Regions from separate parts of the Priestia sp. 40 genome, predicted to be linked through region 1. Evidence: predicted binding sites of a transcription regulator. Region 1 holds the regulator's gene; each other region holds the start of a gene.
The links. Region 1 encodes Rex, which represses fermentation and respiration genes when NADH is low (regulators of the CRP and FNR family bind a similar motif). Its sites were predicted from a motif close to TTGTGAAATATTTCACAA; they were not measured.
Positions count from the first base shown of each region.

Region 1 (3,285 bases):
GAGCCAAAAGAAATGGTTCCAGTCTTGAAGCTTAGCTTATCCACAATACCTTTTAATAAAGTTGATTTCCCAACTCCATTAGGGCCAACCAACGCAAGGCTTTCACCTTTTTTAATTCGAAGGTTTGCCTCTTGCACGACATATTTGTTTTCATCATATCCGATAGACACGTTTTCGAGATTTAAGACTTCATTTCCGCTTTGACGCTCAATTTCAAACGAAAAACTAGCTGATTTTTCACCTTCATTAGGTCGGTTTATTAACTCCATTCGATCGAGCTGTTTACGTCTGCTTTGCGCACGTTTTGTAGTCGATGCGCGGGCGATGTTTCGCTGAATAAAATCATTCAGTTTTGCGACTTCATCTTGCTGCTTTTCGTACTGACGCAACTCTTTTTCATAGCGCTCTGCTTTTTGTACAAGGTATTTAGAGTAGTTACCCGTGTACTTCACCGTTGTTTTTTGTGTGACTTCATACACTTGATTTACGACTTTATCAAGGAAGTAACGATCGTGTGAAACAATTAAAATAGCTCCTTCATACCCTTGCAGAAACTGTTCAAGCCATGCTAAAGTTTCAATATCTAAGTGGTTGGTAGGCTCATCGAGAATAAGCAAGTCTGGCTTTGTTAAAAGCAGTTTTGCAAGAGCCAGGCGCGTTTTTTGCCCACCGCTCAAGGAGGAAATAGGGGTGCTATAGTCAAAGTTTGAAAAACGGAAACCGTGAAGAATAGATCGTGTATCCGCTTCATATTGATAGCCGCCTAAATCTTTGAACGTTACTTGAAGCTGATCGTACTCTTTGGTTAGTTTTTCGTATTGAACTGAATCATTAAAAATATCTGGATCGCCCATCTTCGTTTCAAGCGTACGTAATTCTTTTTCCATCTTCTTTAACGGAGCAAAGACAGTCATCATTTCTTCCCATATGGAGAGTGTTGACTCAAGAACTGTATCTTGTCCCATATAATCAATGGAAACACCTTTAGGTTTGATAATCTCTCCGCTGTCATAAGAAAGCTGCTCAGCAATAATTTTTAATAAAGTTGATTTACCAGCACCGTTTCGTCCCACTAGGGCAATGCGGTCTTTTGATTGTACTTCTAACTTTATATTCGATAAAATGGGTTCTGCCCCATAGTATTTTGTAATACCGTTCAATTGTAGAATAATCATTTTTTCACCTCTAGTAGTATATCCATAGTGTATTTTAACATATTTTCAACTACAAGTTCTTCCTACAAGCGTTTGTAATTTGTAGAGGGACAAGGACAAATGATGAAGCGAATGTTTTGATTCATGAAATAAAATGATTTTACCTGCACATTTTATACAGGATACTATGTTAAAATAAGAGATAAGTGCATCTCTGAACTTATATATGATGGATGTAGAAAACCCGTCATGACTAACAAACGAATCCTTTGAAGGGCTAATTACTTCGTTCTAGCTACCGACTTTAAGTAGTGCTGGATAGACAAAAGCCGTCGGGGTGTGAAGCGGAGTATATATAAAACAAGAGAAAAGAGAGAGAATTGGAAGCGCTACCTCAAAGCGGTTGATGCTTTGTGAAAGGTAATGCAATATGACTTGAAAATGTTAGTAATGACATACATGAACTGAGGGGGTACAACGTGAACACTGAACAATTAAAAATACCACAAGCAACGGCTAAACGATTGCCGCTTTATTATCGTTTTTTGAAAAACTTGCATGCTTCTGGTAAACAGCGTGTGTCGTCAGCGGAGTTAAGCGAGGCAGTGAAAGTGGATTCTGCTACTATTCGTCGGGACTTTTCTTACTTTGGAGCATTAGGAAAAAAGGGATACGGCTACAATGTGAATTATTTACTTACATTTTTCCGTAAAACGTTAGACCAAGATGAAGTAACGAAAGTAGCACTGATTGGCGTAGGGAATCTAGGAACGGCCTTTTTAAATTATAATTTTATTAAAAATAATAACACCAAAATTGAGTGCGCTTTTGATGTGATAGAAGATAAAGTCGGTACAAAAGTGGGCGACGTGCCGGTTTATCACCTTGACCAATTGGAAGATTATATGAGTGATGACATCTCAGTAGCGATTTTAACCGTTCCTGCCACTGTTGCTCAGCAAATTACCGATCGTTTAGTGAATTGCGGAATTAAAGGGATTCTAAACTTCACTCCTGCACGCTTAAACGTACCCGATGAGATTCGACTGCATCATATTGATCTTGCTGTAGAGTTACAGTCGCTTGTCTATTTTTTGAAAAATTATCCTGTTGAATAAGGTGGACTGTGTTACGATTTCCTTAAGTCTAAATTAATAAGGAGAGTGGGAATATGGGGATTGGAGCAGGCAGTTGGATTATTATTGCGATTGTAGCACTGCTTATTTTTGGACCGAAACGGTTACCGGAGCTAGGAAGATCAGTCGGGCAAACGCTTAGAGAGTTTAAGCATGCCGCTAGCGGGGCATCAGATGATCGTGAAAAAGATAAACAGCGTCAAGTAGATGACAAAGAGTAAAAGGGTGATCATAGTATGACCGAACAAGAAATGTCAATATATGATCATATAGGAGAACTGCGAAAACGCATTTTAATTGTTTTATTTTTCTTTGTCATTGCCACAGTTGCCGGCTTTTTTATAGCGGATAAGGTTATTGTCTATTTACAGCATGCTGATGAGGCAAAAAATTTAACGATGAATGCATTTAGGCTAACAGACCCAGTTAAGATTTATATGCAGTTTGCTGTTATTATCGGCTGTGTACTTGCAGCTCCTGTTGCACTGTATCAACTTTGGGCATTTATTAGTCCTGGTTTATATGAAAAAGAGCGTAAGGTAACGCTTGGATATATTCCTGTTTCCATTTTTCTCTTTATCGGCGGTGTCTCTTTTTCTTATTTTGTGTTGTTTCCATTTGTCGTTGATTTTATGACGCGCGTTTCCGATGAGCTGAATGTAAACCAAGTGATTGGCATCAATGAATACTTTTCTTTTTTAATGCAGCTCACACTGCCTTTTGGCCTGTTGTTTCAGCTTCCTGTCGTCGTCATGTTTTTGACGCGATTAGGAATTATAACGCCTATGTTTTTATCTCAAATTCGAAAGTATGCCTATTTCGTACTGCTAGTTATTGCCGCACTTATTACACCACCGGAATTGCTCTCGCACATGATGGTGACAGTGCCGCTCTTAATACTGTATGAAATCAGCATCATTATTTCCCGCATTTCGTATCGCAAAGTGTTAAAGGCAAGGGCAGAGCAAGAAAGAGAAGATGTTAGTATGTAAAAA
Region 1 is NZ_JBMPZA010000023.1:12,512-15,796, reverse strand. Features, by position in the region: gene ACO1DI_RS23365 (ABC-F family ATP-binding cassette domain-containing protein) at 1-1,175, opposite strand, end outside; gene ACO1DI_RS23360 (redox-sensing transcriptional repressor Rex) at 1,634-2,272, shown strand; gene tatA (twin-arginine translocase TatA/TatE family subunit) at 2,326-2,511, shown strand; gene tatC (twin-arginine translocase subunit TatC) at 2,527-3,282, shown strand.

Region 2 (3,285 bases), on a different contig from region 1:
TTTATTTCTTCCATCGGAGAAGGAATAGGAATAACAGCTCCCATCTTCCGCATTTTCGAAAATAACACAAATGGATTTTCGCGGCTCTTACCACTAAATAAGTCTAAAACTTCCTTATCTTCTACGGTTTTATCTAGGTTTTTCACAAAAACATTCCTTTCTCCATATAGTTGTAGCCGGATATAGCTTTTTTACGAGTATACTATTAGTACATTTTTATACACATAGTATAAAAGTGTACTAATAGTATATAATTATTTTTATTTATTTATCAAGGAAAAAGGATAAAGTTCACGTAGGAAAAGGCAGATAAGTTATACTAAATAAAAAGTAAATTAGAAACAGAGGAGTAGCAGCAATGAATCAAAAACAGCTCGATATTTTAGGGCACACACACCAGCTTTTTATGGAAAAAGGATACGTAGACACTTCGGTACAAGATATATTAGAAAGAAGCGGTATTTCAAAAGGAACATTTTATAAATATTTTTCATCTAAAAGCGAACTGCTTCTCTCATTACTTTCGTCTTTGCAAGAATCACTTATTCTACAAAGAGAAAAAGTAGCCATTAAATATAAAGGAGATAATCAGAAGGTATTTGAAGAACAGATAATTTTTATGCTGAACTTTGCAGAGCAAAACAAAATTCCTGAAATGATTGAAAGTACACTCGTTTTAAATGAAGTTAAAACATTTCAATATGTAGAGGAATTAAAAGCTGCAACATTCAACTGGATATATGAACGTTTTCAGCAGATTTTCCCGTCTAAGACTTCTCCTTATTTATTCGATGGAGCTGTGCTGCTAGAAGGAATGCTTAACAATATGTTTAAAATGAACAAAGCGCTGAACTATCCATTGCCTATTGAACAAATTGTCCGTTATTGTATGAAGCGTATAGAGGAAATCGTAATCGAAGTAGCAGAACAAAAAGAACAGTTATTTAATCCTTCCGTTTACTCTGCGGTATTTAATGAAAAAACAGAAAGTCATTTTTCGACTGAGCTTACGCGCGTAACCGCGAAGTTAAAACGGGTGATTGAAAATAAAATAACAAACGAAGAGGAACAAAAGAAGAGTCTGGAATTTGTTACGTTTATATCTGATGAATTACTGCAAAATGATACGGAGCCTCGCACATTTATCATTCAGAGCTCTCTTTTATCGCTAGAGAAAATCAATACTCTCGCACAGACCAAAGAGTTAGAGGAATATAAGGAAGTCGTAACTCTCTTAACAAAAAATGATTGATTGGATATTTCAGCAGATCAAGTAAACAAACTCATAAGGATTTGAAGCTCGCCACTTCTACTATTACTTATAAAAAGCTCTTCCAGTTAATAATAACTGGAAGAGCTTTTTGCTTTTATAAGAATCTACCCGCCAGGAGCAAGGCATTTCACACCACATTTAACCAAATATGTGACGAAATTATGGTAAAGCCATTTAAAATAGATAAAAATCGCTTCAAGTGTGATAAATATCACACCTTTTAAACATACAACATGATAATTTTTTAGAAGTAAGCAATATGTCATGACAAACTTCAATATGTTAGGAGGTTTTTAGCTCTTTGATCCGTTGGGATGCATCTCTAATATGAACGTTTATATACCATTATTATGTACAGAGATTTAAAGGAAGGGAGCCTGAGCTTAGGTGAGAAAGCAAAAATCAATGCATATTGGCAAGTTAATCATTCTCTTCGTATTCATTACAATTTTTCTAGCAGGTTGTGATAGTCGTTATTTGATTTTAAATCCGCAGGGGGCGGTGGCTCAAAAAGAATACCAGTTAATTATTTTTTCCATAATTTTATGCACAATTGTTGTTATTCCTGTTTTAGGTCTGCTTGTGTATATCGTTTTACGCTACCGTGATAAGCCTGGAAACAAGGCTCCGTATCGACCAGACTGGGACGATAGCAAGCGTCTTGAATTTATTTGGTGGGGCATCCCCATTATTATTATCGGCATTTTAGGTTTCGCTACGGCCAAGACAACTTATGAATTAGTAGATCCGCCGAAAAAAGATGTAAAGCCGCTAACAATTGAAGTAACATCCCTTGACTGGAAATGGCTATTTCAATATCCGGATCAAGATATTGCGACAGTCAACTATGTAGAAATTCCAAAGAATGTGCCTGTTCAATTCGTGCTAACGTCAGATGCACCTATGAATTCTTTTTGGGTACCCCAGCTGGGAGGACAATTATATACCATGCCGGGAATGGCCATGGGGCTTTGGCTGCAAGCTGATCACAAGGGAGAATATTTTGGTTCAGGGGCTAATTTTACGGGTGAAGGGTTCGCCCATATGAACTTTAAAGTTAAGTCTACATCGACAAAAGAATTTAATCAGTGGGTAAAACAAGTAAAAGAAACAGCACCGGCTTTGACAAAAGCTGATTATAACAGTCTTGCCAAACAAGGTCTTTCTTTGGAGAAATCGTATTCTACCATTCCTAAAGGTTTGTTCCAAGAAATTGTCATTAAAAATGGTGGTCAATATTATAGTCAGCATCACCATATGAAAAATGAAGATATGAAGACCATGAATGTGGCTTCTGATGAACAAGCACATACACAGCACGAGCACCAGGAAGGAGGAAACTAAGTTGTTAGACAAATTAAAAGATTTTTCATCTCATTTTTTTGTGACAGGGGAGCCGATGATTTACGGAGCAGATGTCGCCATTTTGTTAACGCTAGCCGGTATTATTTTTGTTCTTACGTATCTTAAAAAGTGGAAGTGGCTATGGCGTGAGTGGCTCACAACGGTGGATCATAAAAAAATTGGAATCATGTATATGCTTTCTTCATTGTTAATGCTGTTTCGAGGCGGAGTAGATGCATTATTAATGCGTATGCAGCTAGCATTTCCCCAGTGGCATTTTCTAGATTCTAATCATTACAATGAAATTTTCACTACGCACGGAACCATTATGATTCTATTTATGGCAATGCCGCTTATGTTTGCTTTCTTTAATATCGTTGTGCCGCTTCAAATTGGAGCAAGAGATGTCGCCTATCCTTTTTTAAACGCGGTAAGCTTTTGGCTATTTTTCTTTGGCGCCATGCTTTTCAATTTGTCGTTTGTAATCGGAGGCTCGCCAGATGCAGGGTGGCTAAGTTATCCGCCGCTTTCTGGCATGCAGTTCAGTCCTGGACCAGGTCAAGATTTTTATATTTGGGGCATTCAAATATCAGGTATTGGCAGCTTGGCTTCTGGAATTAATTTCATTATGACCATTTTAAAAATGCGTGCGCCCGGTATGAAACTTA
Region 2 is NZ_JBMPZA010000014.1:145,237-148,521, forward strand. Features, by position in the region: gene ACO1DI_RS14775 (cytochrome P450 family protein) at 1-146, opposite strand, end outside; gene ACO1DI_RS14780 (TetR/AcrR family transcriptional regulator) at 359-1,252, shown strand; gene ACO1DI_RS14785 (ubiquinol oxidase subunit II) at 1,679-2,617, shown strand; gene qoxB (cytochrome aa3 quinol oxidase subunit I) at 2,619-3,285, shown strand, end outside.
Region 2: ACO1DI_RS14785 (ubiquinol oxidase subunit II) is a predicted target of Rex. The motif match lies at 1,473-1,490, and genes of this name have one in related genera.

Region 3 (3,285 bases), on a different contig from region 1:
CTGAAAGTGTGAGACAAAAAGTCCACACTTTTTTGCATTAACCATTGCGTCCACTTCCCTCTTTCTTATACACTGTATGCTGTAGGGGAAAAAACCAAGCTTTAATATGTTTGGAGCGATTTGATGACACAGCAAAAATTAGATAAATATGAAATTATGGACGTTAGCTTACTAGCAGGTAAAATTATGTTAGAAAGCGGAGCAGAAACGTATCGAGTAGAAGACACAATGATGCGGATTGCAGCGTCTTACGGTATAAAAAAATCCCACAGCTATGTGACGCCAACAGGGATCATGTTTTCACTTGAAACGAAAGAACCGACGAAAACGAAGCTAATTCGTATTTCCGAACGAACGACAGATTTAAAAAAAGTAACTATGGTAAATAGCGTCTCAAGAACCATCAGTCAAGGAAACATCTCCTTGGAGGAAGCGTATGAAATGCTACAAGAAATTGAAGCAACGAACGTAGCTTTTCCACTATGGGTTCAACTTGCAGCTGCATCCATTTCTAGCGGATGCTTTTTAATCATGTTTCAAGGTTTATGGACGGACTTTATTCCAGCGATGTTTTCAGGAGGTCTCGGATTTTTAACCGTGGTGTATTTCCACCGTCTTATTCCGATTCGCTTTTTTGCTGAGTTTACCGCTTCGTTAGTTATTGGACTTTTATCAGCTCTTTTAGTCGCTTCAGGACTGGGCACGCAAATTGATAAAATTATTATTGGATCCGTTATGCCTCTCGTTCCTGGCTTATCCATTACCAATGCAGTGCGAGATTTAATGGCGGGACATTTACTGTCTGGATTATCAAAAGGAGCAGAAGCGTTTCTGACGGCATTCGCTATTGGTGCAGGTATTGCCATTGTATTTACGCTTCTATAGAAGGGAGGCATCATATGCATATCGTAGAGCAGATAATTACAAGTTTTATTGCTTCAGCAGCGTTTGGGATCATTTTTAATGTTCCACGTGAATCATTATTAAAAAGTGGCTTTGTCGGAATGATTGGCTGGCTCATTTACTATTTGCTAACGTTCTATGGTGTAGATGAAATTCCAAGCACTGTAGCATCGGCCTTCTTTATTGCTATTATTAGTCAAATTTACGCAAAAATTTATCGTACGCCGATCATTATTTTCACCGTAGCAGGTATTATTCCGCTCGTTCCAGGGGGAACAGCATACGATGCCATGCGTAACTTTGTAGAAAATAATTATAATGAAGCGATTAGTCTTGCAGCAAAAGCCTTTATGATTTCGGGTTCAATTGCCATTGGTATTGTATTTTCTGAAGTCATTAACCAAATCATTCGTCAATCTAAATTAAATGCGAAAGCAAAATATCGACCGTAGAGAAGCAAGCTCAAATCAGAGCGTGCTTTTTTTATGAAAAAATAAAGAGTTCCTTCCCTTTTTCGTCACAAGAAAGTCACGTTTTAGTCTAAAAACGTTCAAAAAATGTACGTGCACAGCTAAAAAAATAGACTATACTATGTAAATAGAAAGAGAGACATTACATATGTTTGTGAAATGTTGAGCATATTTCTCGAATTGTTATGCTCAATGTTTCACAATATAAGTAAAAGATGCTCAGAAATGAGCAAAGTATCTATGGAAATGATGAATGTTCTTATATATGAAAGGAGAAAGAAGATGGATACAGTCATACTATCACGTATTCAATTTGCATCAACGACGCTGTTTCATTTTATCTTTGTACCGCTGTCTATCGGCCTTGTCTTTTTAGTAGCGATCATGGAAACGATGTACGTAGTAAAAAAAGATGAACAGTATAAAAAGATGGCAAAGTTTTGGGGGCACTTATTCCTGATTAACTTTGCTGTCGGAGTCGTAACAGGTATTTTACAAGAATTTCAGTTTGGCATGAACTGGTCAGAGTACTCAAGGTTTGTAGGAGATGTATTCGGTGCGCCGCTTGCTATTGAAGCACTGCTAGCGTTTTTTATGGAGTCCACGTTCCTCGGGCTGTGGATTTTCGGGTGGGATCGTTTGCCTAAATGGCTGCACTGTCTATGTATTTGGCTTGTTAGTCTAGGTACTATCTTCTCAGCGTTCTTTATTTTAACGGCTAATTCTTTTATGCAGCATCCGGTCGGAATGGAGCTAAATAATGGCCGTTTAGAAATGACTGACTTCTTTAAATTGTTAACAAACGGTCAGCTGTGGGTTGAATTCCCTCATACAATTTTAGGTTCGTTTGCAACAGGCGCCTTTTTTATTACGGGTGTCAGTGCTGTTATGCTCTTGAAGAAAAAACATGTGGCTTTTGCCAAAAAATCATTTCAAGTTGCTATCCTTGTAGGGTTAGTTTCAGGTGTAGGAATTGCGCTATCTGGGCATGAACAGGCTGGATACTTAGTTAAAACACAGCCGATGAAAATGGCCGCAAGTGAAGGGTTATGGGAAAACAGCGGAAGTCCAGGTGCTTGGACAGTAACAGCAAATATTCACCCTGATGAAAAGAAAAATACGAGTGAAATCAAAATACCTTATTTATTAAGCTTCTTATCATACGGGAAGTTTTCAGGCTCCGTTCCTGGAATGAACGAGCTTCAGCAGCAGTATACGGCGAAATATGGAGAAGGAAATTATATTCCACCCGTTCGAACAACGTTTTGGAGTTTCCGCATTATGGCTGGTCTAGGTGGCGTATTATGTGCACTAGGCATTTGGGGTACGTACTTGCTTTCTCGTAAAAAACTTCAAGAAAGCAAACTATTTTTACGTATTATGACGATTGCCATTGCCTTTCCGTTCCTGGGAAGCTCAGCAGGTTGGATTATGACAGAGATTGGCCGTCAGCCTTGGGTTGTATTTGGCTATATGAAAACCGAAGACGCCGTGTCTCCTGGTGTAACAGCAGGTGAATTACTGTTTTCTATTATCTCGTTTTCGTTCTTTTATTTAATTTTAGCTGTGATTATGGTGTTCTTGTTCGTTAAAGAAATTAAAAAAGGTCCAGATCACGATCACGAAGCACATACAAAAGTAACATCAACTGATCCGTTTACAAAGGAGGGATACAATGTTTTCTCTTAATGAATTCTGGTATTTACTAGTATCCATTCTGTTTGTTGGTTTTATCTTTTTAGAAGGTTTTGATTTTGGGATTGGAATGGTGTCTCGTTTTTTAGGACGAAACGACTTAGAGCGACGAGCTTTTATTAATACAATCGGTCCTTTTTGGGATGCAAATGAAGTTTGGTTAATTTCAGCAATCGGTGCTATGTTTGCCGCTTTTCCAAACTGGTATGCAACGCTA
Region 3 is NZ_JBMPZA010000005.1:1,880,828-1,884,112, reverse strand. Features, by position in the region: gene ACO1DI_RS10860 (threonine/serine exporter family protein) at 124-885, shown strand; gene ACO1DI_RS10855 (threonine/serine exporter family protein) at 900-1,355, shown strand; gene ACO1DI_RS10850 (cytochrome ubiquinol oxidase subunit I) at 1,656-3,062, shown strand; gene cydB (cytochrome d ubiquinol oxidase subunit II) at 3,049-3,285, shown strand, end outside.
Region 3: ACO1DI_RS10850 (cytochrome ubiquinol oxidase subunit I) is a predicted target of Rex. The motif match lies at 1,526-1,543, and genes of this name have one in related genera.